DNA from 4 places in the Mesorhizobium yinganensis genome. Region 1 is predicted to be linked to each of the others. Evidence: predicted binding sites of a transcription regulator. Region 1 holds the regulator's gene; each other region holds the start of a gene.

Region 1 (5,725 bases):
CCTGGCCACCCTACGCCCGCATTGCCCGCGCCGAGACGATCACCGTGCGCAACGCCGATTTCGTCAAGGCAGCGCGCCTGCAAGGCGCTTCCCCCTTCCGCATCATCTGGCACTATGTCGTGCCGCTCTGCACTGCCTCGGTGATCGTGCGCATGACGCTCGACATGGCGGGCATCATCCTGACCGCCGCCGGTCTCGGCTTCCTCGGCCTCGGCGCGCAGCCGCCGACGCCGGAATGGGGCGCCATGATCTCCACCGGCCGCGACTACCTGCTCGACCAGTGGTGGGTGGCGACGATCCCCGGCATCGCCATATTCGTCGTCAGCCTCGGCTTCAACCTGCTCGGCGACGGCCTGCGCGACGTGCTGGACCCGAAACGCTCATGAGCGCGCCGATCCTCGACGTCGAGAATTTGCGAGTCACCTTCCCGACCTATCAGGGTTTTGTGGACGTGGTGCGTGGCGTCAGTTTTTCGCTGGGCCGCGAACGGCTGGGCATCGTCGGCGAATCGGGTTCCGGCAAATCGCTGACCGGCCGCTCGATCATGCGGCTGGTGCCGTCGCCCGGCCGGGTCAGCGCCGACCGGCTTTCCTTCGTGGGCATGGACCTGCTCAAGGTGCCCGAAAAAGAGATGCCGAAGATCCGCGGCAAGCGCATCTCCATGGTGCTTCAGGATCCCAAATTTTCGCTCAATCCGGTGATGACGGTCGGCCAGCAGATCGAGGAGGCGTTTCGGCTGCATGTCGCCAGGGATCGCGCGCTTGCCCGCGCGAAAAGTATCGAGGCGCTGAAAGCGGTCAAAATCCGCGACCCGGAGGCCGTCTATCACCTTTATCCGCACCAGCTTTCCGGCGGCATGGGCCAGCGCGTGATGATCGCGATGATGCTCATTCCAGAGCCGCAACTGCTGATCGCCGACGAGCCGACCTCGGCGCTTGACGTGACCGTGCAGCTCCAGGTTCTGGCAATTCTGGACGACCTGGTTCGCGAGCGCGGCATGAGCCTGATCCTGATCAGCCACGACCTCGGCATGGTCTCGGCCTTCTGCGACCGTGTGATGATCATGTATGCCGGCAAGGTGGTCGAAACCGTCAAGGCGAGCGAACTGCATCAGGTCCAGCATCCCTACGCAAAGGGCCTGCTCGCTTCCTCGCCGCGCCTCGGCGACGACCGGCCGGAACTGCCCGTCCTGCAACGCGATGCGAGCTGGGCAAGATGACCGCGCCGATGATCGAGATCGACGGACTAGGCATCAGCTTCGGCAAGGGCGCGCGGCGGCTCAACGCAGTCCGCGATGTGTCGCTATCCATCGCCGAAGGCGAGGCGTTCGGGCTGGTTGGCGAGTCCGGATCAGGCAAGTCGACCGTGTTGAACGCAGTCGCCGGCCTTATCGGCGACTATTCCGGAACGATCCGCATTGGTGGAGCCGTTGTCTCGCTTTCGCGCAGCCATGCGCAGCGACGGCTGATCCAGATGGTTTTCCAGGACCCCTACGGCTCGCTCCACCCGCGCCATACCGTCGATAAGATACTGTCGGAGCCGGCCCGCATCCACGGGCTGACCAACGTGGAGAAACGTGTCGAGCGCGCGCTGGCCGATGTCGGGTTGAAACCCGAACATCGCTTCCGCTTCCCGCACCAGCTCTCCGGCGGCCAGCGCCAGCGCGTGGCGATCGCCCGCGCCATTGTCCTGGAGCCCCGCGTTCTTCTCCTCGACGAGCCGACCTCCGCGCTGGACGTCTCGGTGCAGGCGGAAGTGCTCAACCTGCTCCGTCGCCTGCGGCGCGAGCGCGGCTTCACCACCATCATGGTCAGCCACAATCTGGCGGTGGTTTCCTACATGTGCGGTCGTCTGGCGGTGATGAATCGCGGCCGCATTCTGGAGACGCTGGCCAGCGCCGACCTTGCCGCCGGACGGTTCGACCATGCCTATACGCGGCAACTGTTCCGGGCCAGTTCCGGCTACGACCGGGAGCTGCTGCAAGATCTCTGGGAAGAGGCCTGAAATCCACGGTCTTCTCGGAGGCAACCGGCCAAGTCTCGAGAGAGTCAGCGCTGGCGCTCGATTTTGATATCTTGGTTGCCCGCCTCTTAACCCGATATTTAACGGTTGCGGAACACAACTGGAACAGATAGTGTTTTGTTCTGGTTTTGTTTTGGTGCGATTCTTGACGGGGCCGAGATGCTGACACGCAAGCAACACGAACTCCTGCTATTCATTCATGAGAGACTGAAGGAGTCCGGCATTCCGCCGTCCTTCGACGAGATGAAGGAAGCCCTTGATCTGGCGTCGAAATCCGGCATCCACCGGCTGATTACGGCGCTGGAGGAACGCGGTTTCATTCGCCGGCTGCCGAACCGGGCGCGGGCGCTGGAAGTGCTTCGCCTGCCCGATTCGATTGCTCCCGGCCTCAACTCGGCAAAGAAATTTTCGCCGAGCGTCATCGAAGGCAGTCTCGGCAAGCGTCCGGCCGAACCTTCGCGTGCGCCAGTCGCGAGCAATGACGAGGCAGGTTCGGGAATTGCGATACCGGTCATGGGCCGGATCGCGGCGGGCGTGCCGATCGATGCTATCCAGCACCGGACGCATTCCATATCGGTGCCGCCCGAAATGTTGTCCGCAGGCGATCATTACGCGCTGGAGGTCAGGGGCGACTCGATGATCGAGGCCGGCATTCTTGACGGCGACACGGTGATCATCCGCAATGCCAACACGGCCACACCCGGAGAGATCGTCGTCGCGCTGGTTGACGACCAGGAGGCGACGCTGAAGCGTTTTCGCCGAAAAGGCGCCTCCATCGCGCTCGAAGCCGCCAATCCCGCCTACGAGACGCGCATTTACGGTCCGGACCGGGTCCGTGTGCAAGGCAAGCTTGTCGGCTTGATCCGTCGCTACTGATTTTCCGGGGGCGCCGGGACCGCCGGCTTGCGCTGGTAGGGCGGCAGTCCCCGAGACTCGCGCGAGAATGCGCGGTTGCCATGCCAAGGACGATCCGGCGTTGCGATGGCGAAATGCACCTCGGCGGTGCCATCGCTGCCCGAAGGCAGATACACCGCGGCGCTGCCATTCCGAGCAAGCGCGCGCTTCGTGACCACCGCGACGGCTGGGTTGGCGCATTTGAGCGGAATGGTCGCATCGTCGAGAATTATGACGCCGGCAAAGGAACAGGCGATCCGTGCCTCCTCGGGATCGGTTGTATGGATGATCGCGGCGCCGGATGGATGCCAGCCGACGCAGGTTATGTCATCGCAGAGGAAGGCGCTGGATGAATCATCCGTCGGTTGCTGGCCGGGTGAAGAATTCATGAACTCACCCTCATTGTGGACTTCAGTAGAGGCCACCTTCTGTACAGAAGGAAGTCCATCGGATGCGCCGCGGGTGCGGTTGAGTCCATGGTTGGTGCCTTCTTTGCTTCCGACACCTGCGACGATGCTTTCAGCGGACGCCATCGGCGGATTCAGGCCGAAATCATTCGCCGGCTTATGAATTCCGTCCGCCTGGAGCGTTCGTTTCCAGTTCTCGGCCGTGAAGACATTCGGCCGAGGCCGATTCACCGCCATCAGGCCCTCGCCGGTCAGAAATCCGACCAGCCGGCCGTCCTCGGATACCAACACGTCGGGGGTGCGCGTCGCGCCCAACATCAACAATCCGGCGAGCGCGAAAGGCAGTGCGAAAAGCCTCAGCCACGTCGTCGTCACGGTCGCCACGATCAGGGCGATGGTCAGAAGAACCACGGATTTTCCCGATATCAGCCCCACCGCATCGACCGGTGAGCGAGCGGAAAACCATCTCGCGACTTCGATCATCGCCGTGATCCCCTTGCCCATCACGTCGAGGAACGGCCCGTCGAGGCCAAACGGCATAGCGACCGCCGCGAGCACGGCAAAGGGCACGACAACCAGGGATACGATCGGCATGGCCGCGAGGTTCGCCACTAGGCTGAGCGGTGCGATGCGCTGGAAGTGATAGGCGCCGAAGGCTGCCGTCGCCAGGCCGGCGACCAGGGAAGTCAGCAGGAGCCCTACGACAACAGCGCCGCCATGCCGCACGGCAAGCGAAACCAGGCCGCGCCGGGGCTGAAACGATCCGGTGCCGCCGCGCCGTCCCGTCCAGAACGCATAGGCTCCGACAAGCGCTGCCGTTGCCGCGAAGGACATCTGGAAGCTCGGCCCGATAACTTCGTGCGGGGTGACCGCCAGTACGATGATGGCTGAAATGGCGAGGTTGCGCATGGTCAGCGCGGCGCGGTCGAAAACCAGTGCTATCAGCATGACGGCAAGCATCAGGAAACTGCGCTGCGCCGCCACCTCACCGCCGGAGATTGCGAGGTAGGCGGCAATGGCGAGAAGGCCGGCGAGCGCGGCATATTTCCTGACCGGACGGCGGGACGAGATTCCGGGAAAAAGCGCGAATCCCGCCCGCAGCGCGCCGATCACCACGCCGGCGACCAGTGCCATATGCAGGCCGGAGATCGAGATGATGTGATAGAGGCCGGTACGGCGCAGAGCCTCGCTGACGTCGTTCGGGATGCCTGCACGCACTCCCACGACGAGCGCCGCGGCGATCTCGCCCTCGGCGCCGCCGACGCGGTGCCGGATGCGTTCGGCGATGTCGTTGCGGATATTTTCGACGATTGCGCCAATCCGACCGGTGAGTCCGGGATCGGATTGCCCGATCACTTCCGGTCCCTTCATGAAATAGCCGCTCGCGCCGATGCCGTCGAAATAGCTTTCGAAGGAAAAATCATAGCTGTCGGGACGCACCGGCCCGGAAGGCGGCCGCAGCCGGACGAGCCCCTCGACGATGGAGCCCGCCTCGACATCCAACGGCGCCGTGCGCGCCGTCGCGCGGACGCGATCGGGTGCGTAGCGAAGTTTCGGCCGTTCCGTGTCAATCACGTCCAAGGTCAGCCGCGCGCGACCGTTCGACAACGGCTCTATACTGATGACGCGCCCGGTGACGCGCGTCGAGATGTCACCGCCGAGCATCTTGGTGCTCATGCGCCACGTTTCGCCCTTGGCCAGCAGGATGCCACAGAAAGCCAGCATGGCAGCCAGGGCCGCCAGTTGCGCCATGCGTCCGCGCGGCAGAAATGCCGCCGCGGCCATGGTGACCATCAGGCCTGTCGAAATCAAAGGGAAACCGGGTTCGAAAGGCAGACCGAAATACAGGAAGGCGCCGGCCGCGAGAAAGACTGGCACAAACAGGAACAGCGTGCCACGCTCGCTTTCCAGCGCGGCCGCGTTTTGCAAGGCGACCGCCGCCCGCTCCGCTATCATGGGCACGGGTGGCAACGGCTTGATCGCCCGCGACCATTGTTCCTGCCATGTCCAGCGCTGGGGAACGACGACAAGCTCACGGGAACTCACAGCGACAGAGCGAGGCGCGGTCTCCATGTCCATCTTCTGGAACAGGAACCGTTCGTTCAGCCCGCCTGCGGAAAGCTCCGACATGGCCTTCACTCGACTGGCGCCAAAGTTTTATGGCGCATCGTGCAAGGCCACGACTGCGTGCTTGCACCCCCGACCTTCTATGCTACATGAACGCCAACCTTTTTCCATGCACCGTCAGCGCCATTGCGCGGGGCGGTCTTCTTCCTTTGGAAATCTCTATGTCCCGCCCGGTCGTCACCCGTTTTGCCCCCTCGCCCACCGGCTACCTCCATATCGGCGGCGCCCGCACGGCGCTGTTCAACTGGCTCTACGCCAAACATACCGGCGGCCGG
Region 2 (5,725 bases), on a different contig from region 1:
CACATTGGCATCCGCGATGATGTCCTCGGCGCTTCCGTGCTTCAGGATTTCGCCGCTGTGGATGATGTAGGCGCGGTCGATGAGCTTCAGCGTCTCGCGGACATTGTGGTCGGTGACCAGCACGCCGATGCCGCGCGTCGTCAGGTGGCGGACGAGCTGCTGGATATCGGCGACGGCGATCGGATCGATGCCGGCGAAGGGCTCGTCGAGCAGCATGTAATGCGGCCGGCTGGCCAGTGCGCGGGCGATTTCCAGCCGCCGCCGCTCGCCGCCGGAGAGCGCCATGGACGGCGCCTTGCGCAGATGCGCGATGTGGAATTCATCGAGCAGCGCGTCGAGCGATTTTTCGCGCTCCTTGCGGCTGGGCTCGACGACTTCCAGCACCGCGCGGATGTTGTTCTCGACATTCAAGCCCCGAAAGATCGAGGCCTCCTGAGGCAGGTAGCCGATGCCGAGCCGGGCGCGGCGGTACATCGGCATCGAGGTTATGTCGAAGCCGTCGATCTCGATCTTGCCCTTGTCGACGGGGACGAGGCCGGTGACCATGTAGAAGCAGGTGGTCTTGCCGGCGCCGTTCGGTCCGAGCAGGCCGACCGCCTCGCCGGCGCGCACGCCCAGCGACACACCATTCACGACCTGCCGGCCCTTGTAGCTCTTGGTGAGCCCGGTGGCGATCAGCGTGCCTTTCAATTCGGCGGCATGCCTGCTCACGGCCGGGGCCGCGGGCGCAATGCGGAACCGTCCCGACAAGCGGGACAGCAACGATTCTCCGGATGTCATCAGGGCTTCTGTGTACCGGGCGTGATCGACATCATGACGCGGCCACTGCTGTTCGTTTCCGACTTGCAGCCCTCGACTTCCGCGCGGCCGGTCTTCATGTTGACGGTGAGCTTGCAGCCGACCAGGGCGTTCTTTCCTTCCGAAAGCACGACTTCCTTACCGGAAAGCACCAGCACCTGGCTCGCCATGTCGAACGTGCCACGATCGCCCGTGGCGACCTGGGTGTTGGATTTGATGTAGACCTTGTCCTCGACTTCGAGCCGGTCGATGTCGGCGGACCCTGTCGCTGCCGAACCGTTTCCGTTGTTGGCGTAGAACACAGTCATCTTGCCGGCCTTCATCAAGGTCGGCCCCTGCGTGACGTTGACGTTGCCGGTGAACAGCGCCTTGCTCTCGCCGTCGATCACTTCGAGGCGGTCGCTTTCGATCTGGATCGGCAGACCGCTGTTGATGCTCAGGCCCTGCAGCCGCCCCGTTGCCGTATTGGGCGCGGCAGCCTCCTGTGCCTGGAGCGGCAAGACCGGCAACGCCAGCAAGGCGATTGCGGCGCAAGCGGACAGGCTGAAATTTTTCCCGATCATCCCCTTATCCATCCTTACTGGCTTGCCGTATCTTTCTTCGGCAGCACTATATGCACCTTAACGCGCTTGTCGAAAACCACGACCTTGCCGCGGTCTTCGACGGACATGGCGCCCGACGCGATCGACCCGCCCTTGTAGTGGACCTCGACCGGCTTGTCGGTCGACATGCGGCCGCCGCTGATGTCCACCAGGGCCGAAGCGAGCTTGGCCACGGCGCCGTCCGACGTGGTGATGTTGATGTCGCTGTTGACGTCGAGCGTGTTGGCCATGCGGTCGAACAGGCCGCGCTCCGTGTCGATCGTCGCTGTCCGGCTCTGGTCGAGCGGCAGCGTGGCCGCGATGCCCTGGAGTTCCACGACTGCGTCGTTGCCGACGTCCTGGACCGCGCGCAGCGCGCTGACGGAATAGGGGCGGTTGTCGTTGGTGAAGCCTTCGAGCTTGGGGCTTTCCATCACCAGCTTGCCATCGGAGACCGCGGTAGCGTCTGCCGTGATCTCGGCCGCCGGTGTTGACCTGTAGGATTGCACGAAGAAGGCGGCGGCCATGACCACGGCCAGCGAGGGCAGCGCGATCTTGAGGATGCCGACCATGCGCGAATGACGCGCGGCATTGTGGAAGATGGCCGAACGCTCGGCCACGGTCGTGCTTGGTCCGACCACGGCTTGCGTGGATGCGTCGGTCGACTCTGGCGATCTTGCCAACATTGCGTACCTGTCTCGTGTCGCGGCGCGAACCGTGGTCGTCGCGCTGGATCACCCTTTGACTGACCGCGATCAACGTGCCGAAAGCCACGAAATTATGGCTAACTGCCTGATACCGTTCGACCCTCCCCCCTTCCGCACGCGCGGAACAGGCCGATGCGGGGATTCCGTCCCAACCGGTTGCAGGCGCTTTTTGCCCACCCTCGATCTCGCGTGCTCGCCAAAGGAAATTCGGCTGTCACGCCTGGACACTCGCACAATATGGTATCTTTGAACGGATTGTCAGCCCTCCCGAGCCACGGAAACAGGGGGCATCGACAGTTTTTCCTGACATTGGCGACCAAAGGATGAACGCTTTTACCTGCGTTCAGGCGGGCAAATCACGCCGAAGCGACAGAAACGGTCACCCTGCCATGCGACTCGGCGGGCGATCCTTGGCAAGCTTGCGGAACTTGCGCACCACGATGTCGCGCTTCAGCCGCGAGATGTGATCGATGAACAGCACGCCGTCGAGATGATCGATCTCGTGCTGGAGGCAGGTGGCGAGAAGGCCTTCGGCCTTGACCTCCCGCTCCACCCCGTCGAGGTCGAGATATTTCACCCGCACCGAGGCCGGGCGTTCGACCTCCGCGTAATAATCCGGGATCGACAGGCAGCCTTCCTCATAGGTGGATCGTTCGTCGGATCGCTCGACCATCTTCGGATTGATGAAGACCTGCGGCGCCTTGGGCTCGTCTTCCTTGGCCAGGTCGATGACCAGCATGCGGATCGGCTCGCCGACCTGGATCGCGGCCAATCCGATGCCCGGCGCGTCATACATGGTCTCCAGCATGTCGTCGGCGAATTTGCGCAGCGGCGCATCGAAGCGCTCGACCGGCTTGGAAACCAGGCGCAGCACCGGATCGGGGAGGATAATCAGCGGCTTGATCGACATGCGTTTCAGGTAATGGCTTGCGCGAAAGGCGTCAACGGGGAGAGGCTGATGACGTTCCTGTTTTGATCTGTCAGCGGCCGGCGAATCGGCTATCCTCGCCGGCATGACCGATTTTGCCCAAATCCTCGACCAGCCGGTAGCTCAGTTCGGCACGACGGTGCTTACGCTCGGCCAAGCCCTGGCTGGCTTGGCGACGCTGTTCCTGGTTCTGCTGCTGATGCTCGCCGTCGCGCTTTGGCGCTCGGCAAAAGCGCGCGCCGTTGCCGCCGCCGAGGCGGCAGACCGCGCACGCGACACGGAGGCCCGCATGGCCGGCATCCTGCAGGCGCAGGCCGAGATGCAGGGGCGCATGAGCACCGTGGCCGACGTGCTCGGCGCGCGGCAGGCGGAACTCAACCAGTCGATCGGCCAGCGCCTCGACGCCATGACCGGCCGCATCGGCCAGACCATGGCGGAGCAGACGAAGTCGACGCACGAAAACCTCGCCCGCCTGCAGGAGCGGCTGGCGGTGATCGATACCGCGCAGAACAACATCCAGTCGCTGGCCGGGCAGGTGGTGCAGCTTCAGGCGATCCTGTCCAACAAGCAGACGCGCGGCGCTTTCGGCCAGTCGCGCATGGAGGCGATCGTCGCCGACGGCCTGCCGCAGGGTGCCTACGCCTTCCAGGACACGCTGTCCAACGGCAGCCGGCCGGACTGCACGGTGAAGATGCCGAACGGCGCGCCGCCGCTCATCATCGACGCGAAATTTCCGCTCGAGGCGTGGAACGCCATCCGTGCCGCGGCGGAGGTTGACCAAAGCGGCGAGGCGCAGCGGGCGGCGCAGCAGGCGTTCCGGCGCGACCTCGACGTGCATATCAGGGCGATCTCGGAAAAGTATCTGCTGCCAGGCGAGACGCACGATACCGCTTTCATGTTCGTGCCGTCGGAATCGATCTTCGCGGAGATCCACGAGAATTTCGAGCCGGTCGTCCAGCGCGCCCATCGCGCCCGCATCGTCATCGTCTCGCCTTCGCTGTTGATGCTGTCGATCCAGGTGATCCAGTCGATCTTGAAGGACGCCTCGATGCGCGAGCAGGCGCATCTCATCCAGGGCGAGGTGGTGCGGCTGATGGAGGATCTGGGACGCATGGACGAGCGCGTGCGCAAGCTTCAGGCGCATTTCGGGCAGGCGAGCAAGGACATCGACGACATCCTGATCTCGGCTTCGAAAGTCGCAAAGCGGGGCCAGAAGATCGAGGCGCTGGAATTCGGCGATCCGCCGCCGGCGATCGAATCGGAGCCGGCGCGTGGCGCGCAGAGCAAGACGGGGCAGCTTCGGCTGCGGGTGGTCGAGGAAGGCTCCGCCTGATGCGTGTTGAGCGCAGTCCGCCTGCTGCATGACATCTTGCGCGGCGGCAAAACTCCTGATTCATTTGAGGCAGGATCAACAGGAGGACCGGATATGGCCAAAGGCTCTATGCGACCGGGCAAGGAAGCCCGAAAACCCAAGAAGGACGCCAAGAAGCCGGCAGCCCCGCCCGTGCTGCACGCACCCGCCGTGCCGGCGATGAAGATCAAGGAAAAGAAATAATCTTCTCCTGATCTTGCGCATCTCCGTGGCCGCTCCGTTTCCGGGGGCGGCCGTGACGCCTTGTTTGCGCCCCCCTCGGTGAGGGCGAGGGCCGACCCATTCATCCGCCAACAACAGTCTTTGCGAGGCGCTTGCCACCGGTGTGACGTCTATGGTCACGTTCCGTTGCCGGGACGCCGAGACAGTGTCCGCCGCGACGGCGGCGGAGTCGGGCGCGCGACCTCGGGTTGAGATGATCCTCGCGCTGCTGTGAGGTGACTTTCCAGTCCCGCCGTACAAAAACCGAACCGTCGCCCTAGATTGCCAAAATCCTGGGGGACTCTAGGGCGCGGCATTCGGGTTTCATCGGAGCGAGGCATTTCATGGATCGACGCAGTTTCCTCATCGGCGCCGGGACGGCCGTTATCGCCACGCGGGCAGCTTTCGCACAGGATGCGACGGCGATGGTCGTCCTGACCGACAAGGTGACGGCGGCGGACAAATCCGTGCCGGAGGGCATCAGCCGTGTCGCCACCTTCGCCTATGACGCCGCGAAGCATCCGACGCGCGGCGGTGCGCGCTACCGCGAGAGCGATGCCGAAGAGACCGCGCGCTATCCCGAGGCGGCCTGGTTCTCCACCGCCAACGGCCGGTATTTCCTGCTCGATGAAAACCCGGCCTCGCCGCTGATGCTCGGAGCCGTCGGCGACGGCGAGACGGACGATGCACCCGCCGTGCAGGCGGCGCGGGATTTTGCCGCGCTGTCCGGTGCGCCCATGCTGATCGACGCTTATTTTTCGCACAAGGGCACGCTGGAACTGAACGATCCGGTCTCCATCCGCGGCGTCGGCCGCGAGCGCTGCGGTCTCCATATGTCGATCGACCGCGAGAATGAGGGCGTCAACATCCTGACCTCCGGCGTCACGATCGAGGATATCGAGATAAGCGCCCATATTCCGAAAACCATTCAGAACGGCCAGGGCTCCTACGGAACATGCATCACGGTGGGCAAGGTTTTCTACGACCCGGTTCGCGAGGGCGGAAAACTGGTCGCGCCGGAACTCGTCACCGGCACGTCGCTCTCCCGCCTGAAGATCACGCGGGCCGAAGGGTCGGCGTCGGCCCACGCCATCGCCTGCACGGGCCGCATTTCCGGCGTGGCCGCCAGCGACATCCT
Region 3 (5,725 bases), on a different contig from region 1:
AGCCGAAAGGCGCAGCTTGTAGACAGGATGGACCGATTCCGGCCCGTGCTGGTGATAGCAGTCGGCGGCCGAAAAGTCCTGCATGCCAAGCGGCACCGCCAGCCTCGAATAGAGGACGTCGAACACTGACTGTCCGGACCGCTGCTCGAGGATCGAGCCGAGCACGTTGAAGTCCCAATTGTTGTAGAACCAGGCCGCACCGGGCAGAGAGGAGCCGCGCTCCGGCCGGCCGTGTGCCGTGTCGTAGACCGAAGGATGATAGACTCCGGAACGCGCCGCGAGCAGGTGCCGTACGGTTGCCCGCCGCTCTCCGCGGGTCAGGCCGCCGACATCGTCGATGCCGAAATCCTCGAGCGTCGCATCGAGATTGAGCGTGCCTTCCCCCGCGAGGATTCCGTAGAGCGCACTGATCAAACTCTTGCGGACGGACGCGACGCTCGTGTTCAGGTCGACGCGGCCCCACTCGAACACCGTGCGGCCACGACGCACGACCATCATCGCCGTCGATCCACCCCGCACCAGTTCGGCGGGCAAGATTGCCTGCAGATCGGACGATACGCGGGACACCGGCCTTACGCGCCCTTTATCGTTTTCTCCTCAAAGGAGAAGATGCTGGAAGGACCGCGCCTCAGAACGGTATCTCGTCGTCCAAATCGCGGGACGAACCGCCGCCGCCGCCGCGCGAACCACCGCCGCCGCGCCCGCCGCCATAGTCATCCCCAGGGGCGGACTGACCGAAATCCGAGCGCCCGCCGCCACCGCCATATCCGACCTGGTCTCCCCCTTGGCCTCGCGTGTCCAGCATCTGCAGTTCGCCCCGGAATTTCTGCAGGACGACCTCGGTCGTGTAGCGGTCCTGGCCGCTTTGGTCCTGCCATTTGCGGGTCTGCAACTGACCCTCGACATAGACCTTCATGCCCTTCTTCAGATACTGCTCCGCCACCTTCGCCAGATTGTCGTTGAAGACGACGATGTTATGCCACTCGGTCTTTTCCTTGCGCTCGCCGGAATTCTTGTCGCGCCAGGTCTCCGAGGTGGCGATGCGGAAGCTGACGACCGGATCGCCCGAGTTCAGCCGGCGAATCTCAGGGTCGGCGCCGAGATTGCCCACCAGAATGACCTTGTTCACGCTACCCGCCATCACACTTCTCCGCGCTTGTCCTAAGTTTGGCTGTCCGTAAGCTCGTCCGCATCCTAGCCCATCGACGCGCACGGCGCGGCGCTCGACGGAAATTCAGGCGGCCTGTCCACAATTTGTTTTGTACTTGTTTTGTTCGCAGGAGGCCAGCGAAAAATGTCAGGAGGCTCACCCGCTCGCGTTTTGCTTTCGCCGGCATCGCTCCTATGATCGGCAAGATGATCCTCGCTCGTCTCCCTGTGGCCGCCCTGCTCGTGACCTCATCCGCCGCGCCGGCGTTCGCCGACCAGCAGCCCCGGACGACACTCCCCGGCGTCGAGCGGCCTGAGCCGATCGTCAAGCCGCTCGCCGAGCCGCTGGAACCGGCGTCCAAGAACGGTGACGGCTTCGTGCGAATGGGCAAGTGGGACGTAAAGATTTCCGGCTATGTCAGGGTCGACATACGCGCCGGCACGCTGCCGGCACAGTCGCGCTGACGTTGCTGCCGGGGACACGTTGAACCCGAGCCGCCGCACGCTTCTCCCGCTGTTGGGGGTTCGCAGTTCTCCGGCCCAATTCACGCAGGCGCATGACTGCTTCCCTGAAGGTCAAGTTGTGAAAGAAGGCGTCAGCCCGAAACGCTTACCGATCATCCTCCTGCGCAGCGGCGAGTTCCTCCGGGCTGTGAACCTCGGTGTGGGGCTGCCCGATTTGCCCCTTGAGAACCGATTTCAGCATGAGCTTGGCGCGGTCCGCCCTCTGCTTGGAATTGGCGGACAGAACCAGCATATCCGGCGTCAGTTCGACCGTGGCGAAAACCGGCGTGCCATCCTCGAGCTCGATATGCAGCCGTTCATCCTGAACCCGGGCGTACTTATCCGACGGTCCAGCGGGCACCGAAACACTCTCCGCCGGTTCCGTCCAGTTCCACAGGCCCTCTTCCTGCGCCAGCAGTTCGGGGATTTGCTCCAGGCGCCGGGCTATCGCGTCGGCCGTGGCTCCGGGCGTAAGTGGATAGGAGATCGTATGGAATGAAAGCTCCTCGCCGTCGCTGTTGAAGCGCGGCGGCGGCACCTTGTCGATCCTGCCGTTCAGCATGTCCTCCAGCCAGATCGCGGTGAACGCCGGCGCCGAGCCATGCAGGAAGATCGTTTCGGCGAGCTCGGGAAAATCGATGCCCGCCATATCGTCCTCCGTCGGCACTTCCTGCTTCGACACCTCCTCGCCGATCCTCTTCATCGGATCCGAGATTGCCTTGACCACTTCGGCATAGGCCGCCTCGCTGAACGTTGTCAGTCCGCCGGCCAGACGGTGCTTTCCGGCCACTTCGACGACCCTGCAGCCGAGCCGGTCGAGATCGCGCAAGCCGCGCGTCGCCGAATGCTCGGTAACGCGCACCGGCTCGCCGCCACGGATCATGTCGCGCAGCAGCATGGACTGTCCGGGGACGATCTCGCTGACCTCGTAGACGCTGAAGAGGGAATCCCGGAGCGCCTCCATGTAGCGGCGGGCCGAGGGCGATTCCTTCCAGCCGCGCCGCTTGAGATAGTCGTCGACGATGGTGCGCTCGTCCTCCTCGGAAGCTGGCCTTGTAACGAAATCCTCAAAGGCGCAGCCCCAGAGATTGGTCATCTCCCGTTCGCCGATCAATTTTTCCAGTTGCTCGAAATCGATGCCGTAATCCTCGAAAGCCGGGCCGAAATGCTCGTCGAAGACATCGTCGAACAGATCCTGCCACTCGTCCCTGTTGGACCATTTGATAAGACCGGCAAGTTCGTGGCTTTTCGACATGGGATTCCTGCCGGCTTGGCGAATGGACGGACGTGGCCATCTTAGCGGCAAGGTGGATGTAACACGATGACAATGGATGGTTTTGTCGGGTCATCCACAAGACGAAACCCTGCCGCTCGTCCGAGCAGGCAGGGCTTCTGGATCTTACCCTTGCCGGGAATGTTTTACCGGCTTTGATTTCGGGTGCTTCGCGGCGTCAGCCGACGACCCGACCAATAGTCTCTGATTGTAGGGGAAACGGCCAGTCCTGCCCGCCGGTTATCATCCCGGCCATTCGCTAGCCGCCGGCTCCTGCTCAGGCGCGGAGCCCTGTGGAACTGTCCGGTGGAGTCATGCCTCGCTCCCGTGTTCGTTCAACACATGCCAGCCGGGAAATCGACCTGCGGCGTCTCGCAGATCCGGGCTTTTCCGCCGTCTGACCGGCAATGCCGATCTCTCCCAGGCGACGATGCGAGTCTGCCAAGCCCAGCCGCCCGCGTCAACCCCAGACCGCAGCCGGCAAAGAAATGTGATCGGAAATGAGTGTACGCCGGCCCTGTGCTTTGTCAGGAGGATGTTCAACTTTTGTTCTTTTCGCTTGCCCAACGCGGACAAAGGCGGGTAAATCCGCCTTTGGCGGAGACCACCTCGACATGGCGATCTCCATACCTACATAGGCACGGGCGGCCTGTTGCGGGCTGAACCGATTTCACATGAGCGACAGGCGGCGGAGCGGCATGGCCGACCATAAATACATTTCGGTGCGCGGCGCGCGCGAGCACAATCTCAAGAATGTCGATCTCGACCTGCCCCGCGACAGCCTCGTCGTGATGACCGGCCTGTCGGGCAGCGGAAAGTCCTCGCTCGCCTTCGACACCATCTATGCCGAGGGCCAGCGCCGTTATGTCGAGAGCCTGTCGGCCTATGCGCGGCAGTTTCTGGAGATGATGCAGAAGCCGGACGTCGACCAGATCGACGGCTTGTCGCCCGCCATCTCGATCGAGCAGAAAACCACCTCGCGCAACCCGCGCTCGACCGTCGGCACGGTCACCGAGATCTACGACTACATGCGCCTGCTCTATGCGCGCGTCGGCATTCCCTATTCGCCGGCCACCGGCCTGCCGATCGAGAGCCAGACGGTCAGCCAGATGGTGGACCGCGTCATGGCGCTGGAGGAAGGCACGCGCCTCTACCTGCTGGCGCCGATCGTCAGGGGCCGCAAGGGCGAATACAAGAAGGAACTGCTGGAACTCCAGAAGAAGGGTTTTCAGCGCGTCAAGGTCGACGGCGCCTTCTACGAGATCGCCGAGGCGCCGGCGCTCGACAAGAAATACAAGCACGACATCGACGTCGTCGTCGACCGCATCGTGGTGCGCGGCGACCTCGCGGCGCGGCTGGCGGATTCCATCGAGACGGCGCTGAAGCTGGCGGAAGGGCTCTGCGTCGCCGAATTCGCCGACAAGCCGCTGCCGGTCGAGGAGACGGCGGAGGGCGACAGCGCCTTCAAGTCGAAGAACGAAACCCACGAACGCATTCTTTTCTCGGAAAAATTCGCCTGCCCGGTCTCCGGCTTCACCATTCCGGAGATCGAGCCGCGGCTGTTCTCCTTCAACAACCCGTTCGGCGCCTGCCCGACCTGCGACGGCCTCGGCAGCCAGCGCGCCATCGACGAGAACCTGATCGTTCCCGACGACAACGTCACGCTGCGCGACGGCGCAGTCAGCCCGTGGGCGAAATCGACCTCGCCCTATTACGCGCAGACGCTGGAAGCGCTGGGAAAGGCCTATGGCTTCAAGCTCGGCGACAAGTTTTCCAGCCTGTCCGACGCGGCCAAACACGCCGTGCTGCGCGGCACCGGCGAGCGCGAGATCACTTTCAACTATGACGACGGCCTGCGCTCCTACAAGACGACCAAGACGTTCGAGGGCGTCATCCCCAACCTCGAACGCCGCTGGAAGGAGACGGAATCGGCCTGGATGCGCGAGGAGATCGAGCGCTTCATGTCGGCCACGCCCTGCCCCGCCTGCAACGGTTTCCGCCTCAAGCCGGAATCGCTGGCGGTGAAGATCGCCGGCCTGCATATCGGCGAGGTCTCCAACATGTCGATCCGCAAGGCCGACCATTGGTTCACCGACCTGCCGCAAAAACTCAACGCCAAGCAGAACGAAATCGCGGTGCGCATCCTCAAGGAAATCCGCGAGCGCCTGCGCTTCCTCAACGATGTCGGCCTCGACTACCTCACCATGGCGCGCAATTCCGGCACGCTGTCGGGCGGCGAGAGCCAGCGCATCCGCCTCGCGTCGCAGATCGGCTCGGGCCTCACCGGCGTGCTCTACGTGCTCGACGAGCCCTCCATCGGCCTTCACCAGCGCGACAACGCCCGCCTGCTCGACACGCTGAAGCATCTTCGCGACCTCGGCAACACGGTGATCGTCGTCGAGCACGACGAGGACGCCATCCTGACGGCCGACTATGTCGTCGACATCGGCCCGGCCGCCGGCATCCATGGCGGCCGCGTTATCGCGCAGGGATCGCCGGCCGAGATCATGGCCAACCCCAACTCCATCACCGGCAAATATCTGACCGGCGAGTTGGAAATCGCGCTGCCCGACGAGCGCCGCAAGATGAAGAAGGGCCGGCGCATAAAGGTCGTCGGCGCGCGCGGCAACAATCTGAAGGACGTCACCGCCGAAATCCCGCTCGGCACATTTACCGCCGTCACCGGTGTCTCCGGCGGCGGCAAATCCACCTTCCTGATCGAGACGCTGTTCAAGGCCGCCTCGCGCCGCATCATGGGCAGCAGAGAGCACCCGGCCGAGCACGACCGCATCGAGGGCC
Region 4 (5,725 bases), on a different contig from region 1:
CACCGGCTTCCTCGACAAGGTCGACGAGAACCTGCAGAAGGCGATGGCCTGACGGCTATTGCAGGAGACTTGCGCCGACCGGCCAAAATCGGCGCCGCGGGTCTCCTTTCGAAGGCGTCGCGGCGCATCGGGCTTGGTCCCGGCGCGCCTTGTTTGTCACCCCATCGAGGATACCCGCACCATGCGTTTTCTCATCTTAGCCGCCACGCTGTTCATGGGCGCATCCACCGTTGCTCATGCCAAGACTAGGCTGGTCGATGTTGACGACGAAGTGGTGGTTCACCCTTTCAATCTGACCGTCGATGCCATCGAAGAAATGGACGTTCACGACAAAGGCGGAAACAAGATTGGAGAGATCGAGGAGGTCTTGGGGCCGACCGAGCACAGGGCTACTGCGGTCGCGGTCGACCTCGTGGACGGGTCCGGCCTGAGAGACGACGACGAGGACATAATCGTGCCGCTCGACGCCTTGGTTCTCAAGGATGACGGAACGCTGTTCCTGAACGCCAACGCGGAGGCGATCAAGAAATACGAGGTCTTCAGCGATTAACCCTGCCGCCGGCTGCTTCCAGCCAGCGCAAGCTCACCTCATACGCGCTTGGCGAACCAGGCGGCGCGAATCACGCGTCAAGCATCGCCGCCTTGACCGCCGCGATTGCTTCCGCCGACCGGGTTGCATCCGGGCCGCCGGCCTGCGCCATGTCGGGACGGCCGCCGCCGCCCTGGCCGCCCAGCGCGGAGGATGCGACACGGACCAGATCGACTGCGCTGAAGCGTTTTGTGAGGTCGTCGGTGACCGCGACGACGACGCTAGCCTTGCCATCCTCGGCCGCGCCGACAAAGACGACGACGCCGGAGCCGAGGCTCTTCTTGCCCTCATCCGCGAGCGGCTTCAGATCCTTCGGCGACACGCCGGACACCGATTTGCCGAGGAAGCCGACACCGGCGACGGATTCCTTCTCCACGCCACCGCCATCGTTGCCGCCACCGCCCAGCGCCAGCTTCTTGCGGGCGTCGGTCAATTCGCGCTCAAGCTTCCTGCGCTCCTCGACGAGAGCCTCGACGCGCGTCAGCGCCTCCGCCGGGGCGACCTTGAGAGTTGAAGCGATGGCCTTCAGCCGCCGGTCCTGCTCGTCGAGGTGCTTTCGCGCCGCTTCGCCGGTCAGCGCCTCGATGCGCCGCACGCCGGCGGCCACCGCGCTGTCGGAGAGGATGCGCACGAGGCCGATGTCACCGGTGGAGCGGACATGCGTGCCGCCGCACAGCTCGACCGAATAGGGTCGGTTGGACTTGGCGCCATGCAGGCCAGTGCCCATCGACACGACGCGCACCTCGTCACCATACTTCTCGCCAAACAGCGCCATCGCGCCTTCGGCAATCGCATCGTCGACCGACATCAGCCGCGTTGAGACCGGGCAGTTCTGCACGACGATCTCGTTGGCCATATGCTCGACCTGCTCGATTTCCTCGGGCGAAATCGGCTTGTTGTGCGAGATGTCGAAGCGCAGCCGGTCGGGCGCCACCAGCGATCCCTTCTGGGCGACATGGGTTCCGAGGATTTCGCGCAGCGCCTCGTGGATCAGATGGGTTGCGGAATGGTTGGCGCGCAGGCCGGAGCGGCGCGCATGGTCGACCTTGAGTTCGGCGGACGCGCCGACACGCACGGCGCCTTCCGCGACCTTGCCGAAATGCACGAACAGGCCGTCGCCCTTCTTCTGCGTGTCGGTCACCTCGAAGCGGAAACCCTCGCCCGAGATCGTTCCCGTGTCGCCCATCTGGCCGCCGGATTCGCCGTAGAACGGCGTCTGGTTGACGACCAGGCCGACGGTCTCGTCCGTCGAGGCGGTTTCGACCGACGCGCCGTCCCTGACCAGCGCCAGCACGATGCCCTCAGCCTGCTCGGTGTCGTAACCCAAAAACTCGGTGGCGCCGGTCTTTTCGCGCACGCCGAACCACACGGTTTCCGTCGCCGCCTCGCCGGACCCGGCCCAGCTCTTGCGCGCCTCGGCCTTCTGCCGCTCCATTGCATCCTGAAAGCCGTCGAGGTTGACGGAGATGCTGCGCTGGCGCAGCGCATCCTGGGTCAGATCCAGGGGGAAACCGTAGGTGTCGTGGAGCTTGAACGCCGTCTCGCCGTCGAGCATGTCGCCCGGGCCGAGCGTGGCCGTCGCCTCGTCGAGCAGTGCGATGCCGCGCGCCAGCGTCTTGCGGAAGCGGGTCTCCTCCAATTTCAGCGTCTCCGTGATCAGCGCCTCGCCCCGCGCCAGTTCCGGATAGGCCGCACTCATCTCGCGCAGCAGCGCCGGGACCAGTTTCCATATCAGAGGTTCGTTCGCGCCCAGCAACTGGCCATGGCGCATGGCGCGGCGCATGATGCGGCGCAGCACGTAGCCCCGGCCCTCGTTGGACGGCAAAACCCCGTCGGCGATCAGGAAGCAGGACGACCGCAGATGGTCGGCGATGACGCGAAACGAGGCGACGTTGTCCTTGTCCGGCCCGCGCCCGAGCGCCGAGGCTGTCGCATCGATTAGGGTGCGGAACAGGTCGGTCTCGAAGACGCTGTCGACGCCCTGCAGGATCGAGGCCATGCGCTCCAAGCCCATGCCGGTGTCGATGGACGGGCGCGGCAGATCGATGCGCTCTTCCTTCGTAACCTGCTCGTATTGCATGAAGACCAGGTTCCAGAATTCGAGGAAACGGTCGCCGTCCTCCTCCGGGCTGCCGGGCGGCCCCCCCCAGATGTGCTCGCCGCGGTCGATGAAGATTTCCGAGCAGGGGCCGCACGGACCGGTGTCGCCCATCGCCCAGAAATTGTCCGATGTCGGGATTCGGATGATGCGGTCGTCGGAGAAGCCGGCGATCTTCTTCCATAGATCGGCCGCCTGATCGTCTGTGTGATAGACGGTGACCAGCAGCTTGTCCTTCGGCAGGCCGAAATCCCTGGTGATCAGGTTCCAGGCAAGCTCGATGGCGCGTTCCTTGAAATAGTCGCCGAAGGAAAAATTGCCGAGCATCTCGAAGAAGGTGAGATGGCGGGCGGTGTAGCCGACATTGTCGAGGTCGTTGTGCTTGCCGCCTGCGCGCACGCATTTCTGCGAGGTGGTTGCACGCGAATAGTTGCGCGTCTCCAGCCCGGTGAAGACGTTCTTGAACTGCACCATGCCGGCGTTGGTGAACATCAAGGTCGGGTCGTTGCGCGGCACCAGCGGGCTGGAGGCGACGACCTCGTGACCGTTCTTCCTGAAATAGTCGAGGAAGGTCGACCGAATCTCGTTGACGCCACTCATGCCAAAACCTTTTGAAATCCCGCGCGGCGGGGGAATGGAAAAGGCCTTTTAGCGGCAGTGCCAAAGCGTGTCCACAACACCGCAAGGCGCCTGCAAAGCCTTGCGGAAAGCTTCGCCGGGAAGCAACCGTCAGGGCGCACCGTTCCAAAACAGAACCGCCGGCGCGAGGCCGGCGGCAGGTCGACACAGTCAGGAGGACAACCGGTCACATTTCCGCGGCATCGTCGAAGCCGCCATCGGAACCGTTTTCCAGCAGCCGTTCGGCGATCAGCCCGGCATTCTGGCGAAGCGCCATCTCGATCTCGCGCGCCGTATCCGGATTGTCGCGAAGGAACAGTTTTGCATTCTCGCGGCCCTGACCGAGACGCTGCGAATTGTAGGAGAACCAAGCGCCCGACTTCTCGACGACGCCGGCCTTGACGCCGAGATCGACCAGTTCGCCGGTCTTCGACACGCCTTCGCCATACATGATGTCGAACTCGACCTGCTTGAAGGGCGGCGCCAGCTTGTTCTTAACCACCTTGACGCGGGTCTGGTTGCCGACGACCTCGTCGCGGTCCTTGACCGCACCGATGCGGCGGATGTCGAGGCGCACCGATGCGTAGAACTTCAGGGCGTTGCCACCGGTGGTCGTCTCCGGCGAACCGAACATCACGCCGATCTTCATGCGGATCTGGTTGATGAATATAACCATGGTGTTGGAACGCGAGATCGTGGCGGTCAGCTTGCGCAACGCCTGGCTCATCAGCCGCGCCTGGGCGCCAGGCAGCGCATCGCCCATCTCGCCTTCGATTTCCGCGCGCGGGGTGAGCGCCGCGACCGAATCGACCACCAGCACGTCGATCGCGCCGGAACGCACCAGCGTGTCGCAAATCTCCAGCGCCTGCTCGCCGGTGTCCGGCTGCGAGATCAGCAGATTCTCCAAGTCGACGCCGAGCTTGCGTGCATAGACCGGATCCAGCGCATGTTCAGCGTCGACGAAAGCGCAGATGCCGCCCTTCTTCTGCGCCTCGGCGACGGTGTGCAGCGCCATCGTCGTCTTGCCCGAGCTTTCCGGACCGTAGATCTCGATGATGCGTCCGCGCGGCAGCCCGCCGACGCCGAGCGCGATGTCGAGGCCGAGAGAGCCGGTCGAAATCGTCGCGATCTCGACAACCTGCTCATTGGCGCCGAGCCGCATGATCGAGCCTTTGCCGAAAGCCCGCTCGATCTGCGACAGCGCCGCATCCAGAGCCTTTGATTTATCCACCGATCTGTCCTCAACAAGCCGCAATGTATTTTGCGCCATGATACATTCCCCTTGGTCGTCTATGAAGGGCGGCCGATCCGATATCCCTGATAGTTTGTACCTCTTTTGTTCGCATTTTGCAAGAGGATCATCTCATTGTTTTACCAGCACTTTCCAATATGTTCGAATTTTGTTCCATCCCCTTTGGTCGGCCAGGTTCGGCCGTGCATCCGCAGGCGTCAGGGGACTTCGACGCCGCAGGCCTGGGCCAATTGCGCCAGCGTGTCGCTGATTCCGGCGAGGTCGAATACCGCCTCGCCGCGGCCTGCAAAGACGCCGAACCGCCATGACAAATTCAGGCGGCGCGCCCGCGACAGCCGGGCCACCTGTTCGCCCCCGTCGGTCTGCACCGCCCGGCTCTTTTCGGCGAGCACCCATTGCTCGTTGAAGGCGCCGCCATTGTCGAGGCGGATCGAAACGCCGACGCTGCCATCCCCCGAGATCGTCTGGCGGACCCGCACGGCCTGGCGCCACACCGGATAACGGCGGGTCTCGCAAGACAGAACGAGCGCCGGACGATAATCGATCGTACGGGTTCCCGTGGTCAGCGTATTCAGGCTGTAGAGTGTCGCGGTGGCCGCTTCACGCCCCGTCGATACTTTCCAGCGTCCGGCCTGCTGCGCCGCCGCGTTACTGGCTTGAGACACCAAAGCAGCGAATGCGGCGACAAGAAGCCCGACAGAATTCGATCTCATGGAACCGCCGTCCGCCCCTGCCCGTTCGCGGACCAGTTTTCTTCGGGATGCTCTGTCAAAGCAAGAGCCGCCTCGACGATATGCTGGCCGCGTGTTTGACCGAAGGCTGAATGCGGCTTTGAGGCATCACACGCCGGCAAGGTCGGGCAGCGGGGTTAAGATGTGCAACCAGTTTGACGATCGTTCGGCGGCCATTTCTGCAGATTCGTTACCCCTTGGCCGCCTTCTTCGCCAGTTCCTCCAGCTTCAGCACGGAATTCCAGTTGCGCGCCGTGTTTTCCACGCCGATCAATTTGTCGAAGCGCTCCGCCATCTTCGATGTGCCGAACCCGGCCGGCGTGTGGAGATAGGCGACCTTGCCGACGATCTCGATTTTTTCGCCCTCCTTCGCATAGGCGCGGATCGCCGCGACGTTCTTGTCCTGCGGTGCCTTTTCAAGGACAGCGGCGTGCAAG

The links. Region 1 encodes LexA, which represses DNA repair genes until DNA is damaged. Its sites were predicted from a motif close to TGTTCNNNNTGTGTTCNG; they were not measured.
Region 2: a site for LexA is predicted at 3,049-3,066, ahead of ABMA59_RS24640 (DNA recombination protein RmuC). Genes of this name have one in related genera too.
Region 3: a site for LexA is predicted at 3,463-3,480, ahead of uvrA (excinuclease ABC subunit UvrA). Genes of this name have one in related genera too.
Region 4: a site for LexA is predicted at 4,696-4,713, ahead of recA (recombinase RecA). Genes of this name have one in related genera too.

What each region holds. Positions count from the first base shown of each region.
Region 1 covers NZ_JBEBMH010000027.1:74,980-80,704, forward strand. Annotated here, with positions in the region: gene nikC (nickel transporter permease) at 1-386, shown strand, start outside; gene ABMA59_RS29940 (ABC transporter ATP-binding protein) at 383-1,219, shown strand; gene ABMA59_RS29945 (ABC transporter ATP-binding protein) at 1,216-2,004, shown strand; gene lexA (transcriptional repressor LexA) at 2,182-2,898, shown strand; gene ABMA59_RS29955 (ComEC/Rec2 family competence protein) at 2,892-5,453, opposite strand; gene gltX (glutamate--tRNA ligase) at 5,612-5,725, shown strand, end outside.
Region 2 covers NZ_JBEBMH010000016.1:121,302-127,026, reverse strand. Annotated here, with positions in the region: gene lptB (LPS export ABC transporter ATP-binding protein) at 1-780, opposite strand, end outside; gene ABMA59_RS24655 (LptA/OstA family protein) at 780-1,361, opposite strand; gene lptC (LPS export ABC transporter periplasmic protein LptC) at 1,376-2,065, opposite strand; gene def (peptide deformylase) at 2,466-2,996, opposite strand; gene ABMA59_RS24640 (DNA recombination protein RmuC) at 3,100-4,347, shown strand; gene ABMA59_RS24635 (hypothetical protein) at 4,441-4,569, shown strand; gene ABMA59_RS24630 (hypothetical protein) at 4,932-5,725, shown strand, end outside.
Region 3 covers NZ_JBEBMH010000010.1:73,914-79,638, forward strand. Annotated here, with positions in the region: gene ABMA59_RS18935 (serine hydrolase domain-containing protein) at 1-534, opposite strand, end outside; gene ssb (single-stranded DNA-binding protein) at 629-1,141, opposite strand; gene ABMA59_RS18945 (hypothetical protein) at 1,345-1,614, shown strand; gene ABMA59_RS18950 (DUF7986 domain-containing protein) at 1,760-2,908, opposite strand; gene uvrA (excinuclease ABC subunit UvrA) at 3,625-5,725, shown strand, end outside.
Region 4 covers NZ_JBEBMH010000006.1:163,843-169,567, forward strand. Annotated here, with positions in the region: gene ABMA59_RS14275 (NADP-dependent isocitrate dehydrogenase) at 1-52, shown strand, start outside; gene ABMA59_RS14280 (PRC-barrel domain-containing protein) at 182-550, shown strand; gene alaS (alanine--tRNA ligase) at 621-3,287, opposite strand; gene recA (recombinase RecA) at 3,493-4,575, opposite strand; gene ABMA59_RS14295 (hypothetical protein) at 4,755-5,270, opposite strand; gene ABMA59_RS14300 (DUF1697 domain-containing protein) at 5,479-5,725, opposite strand, start outside.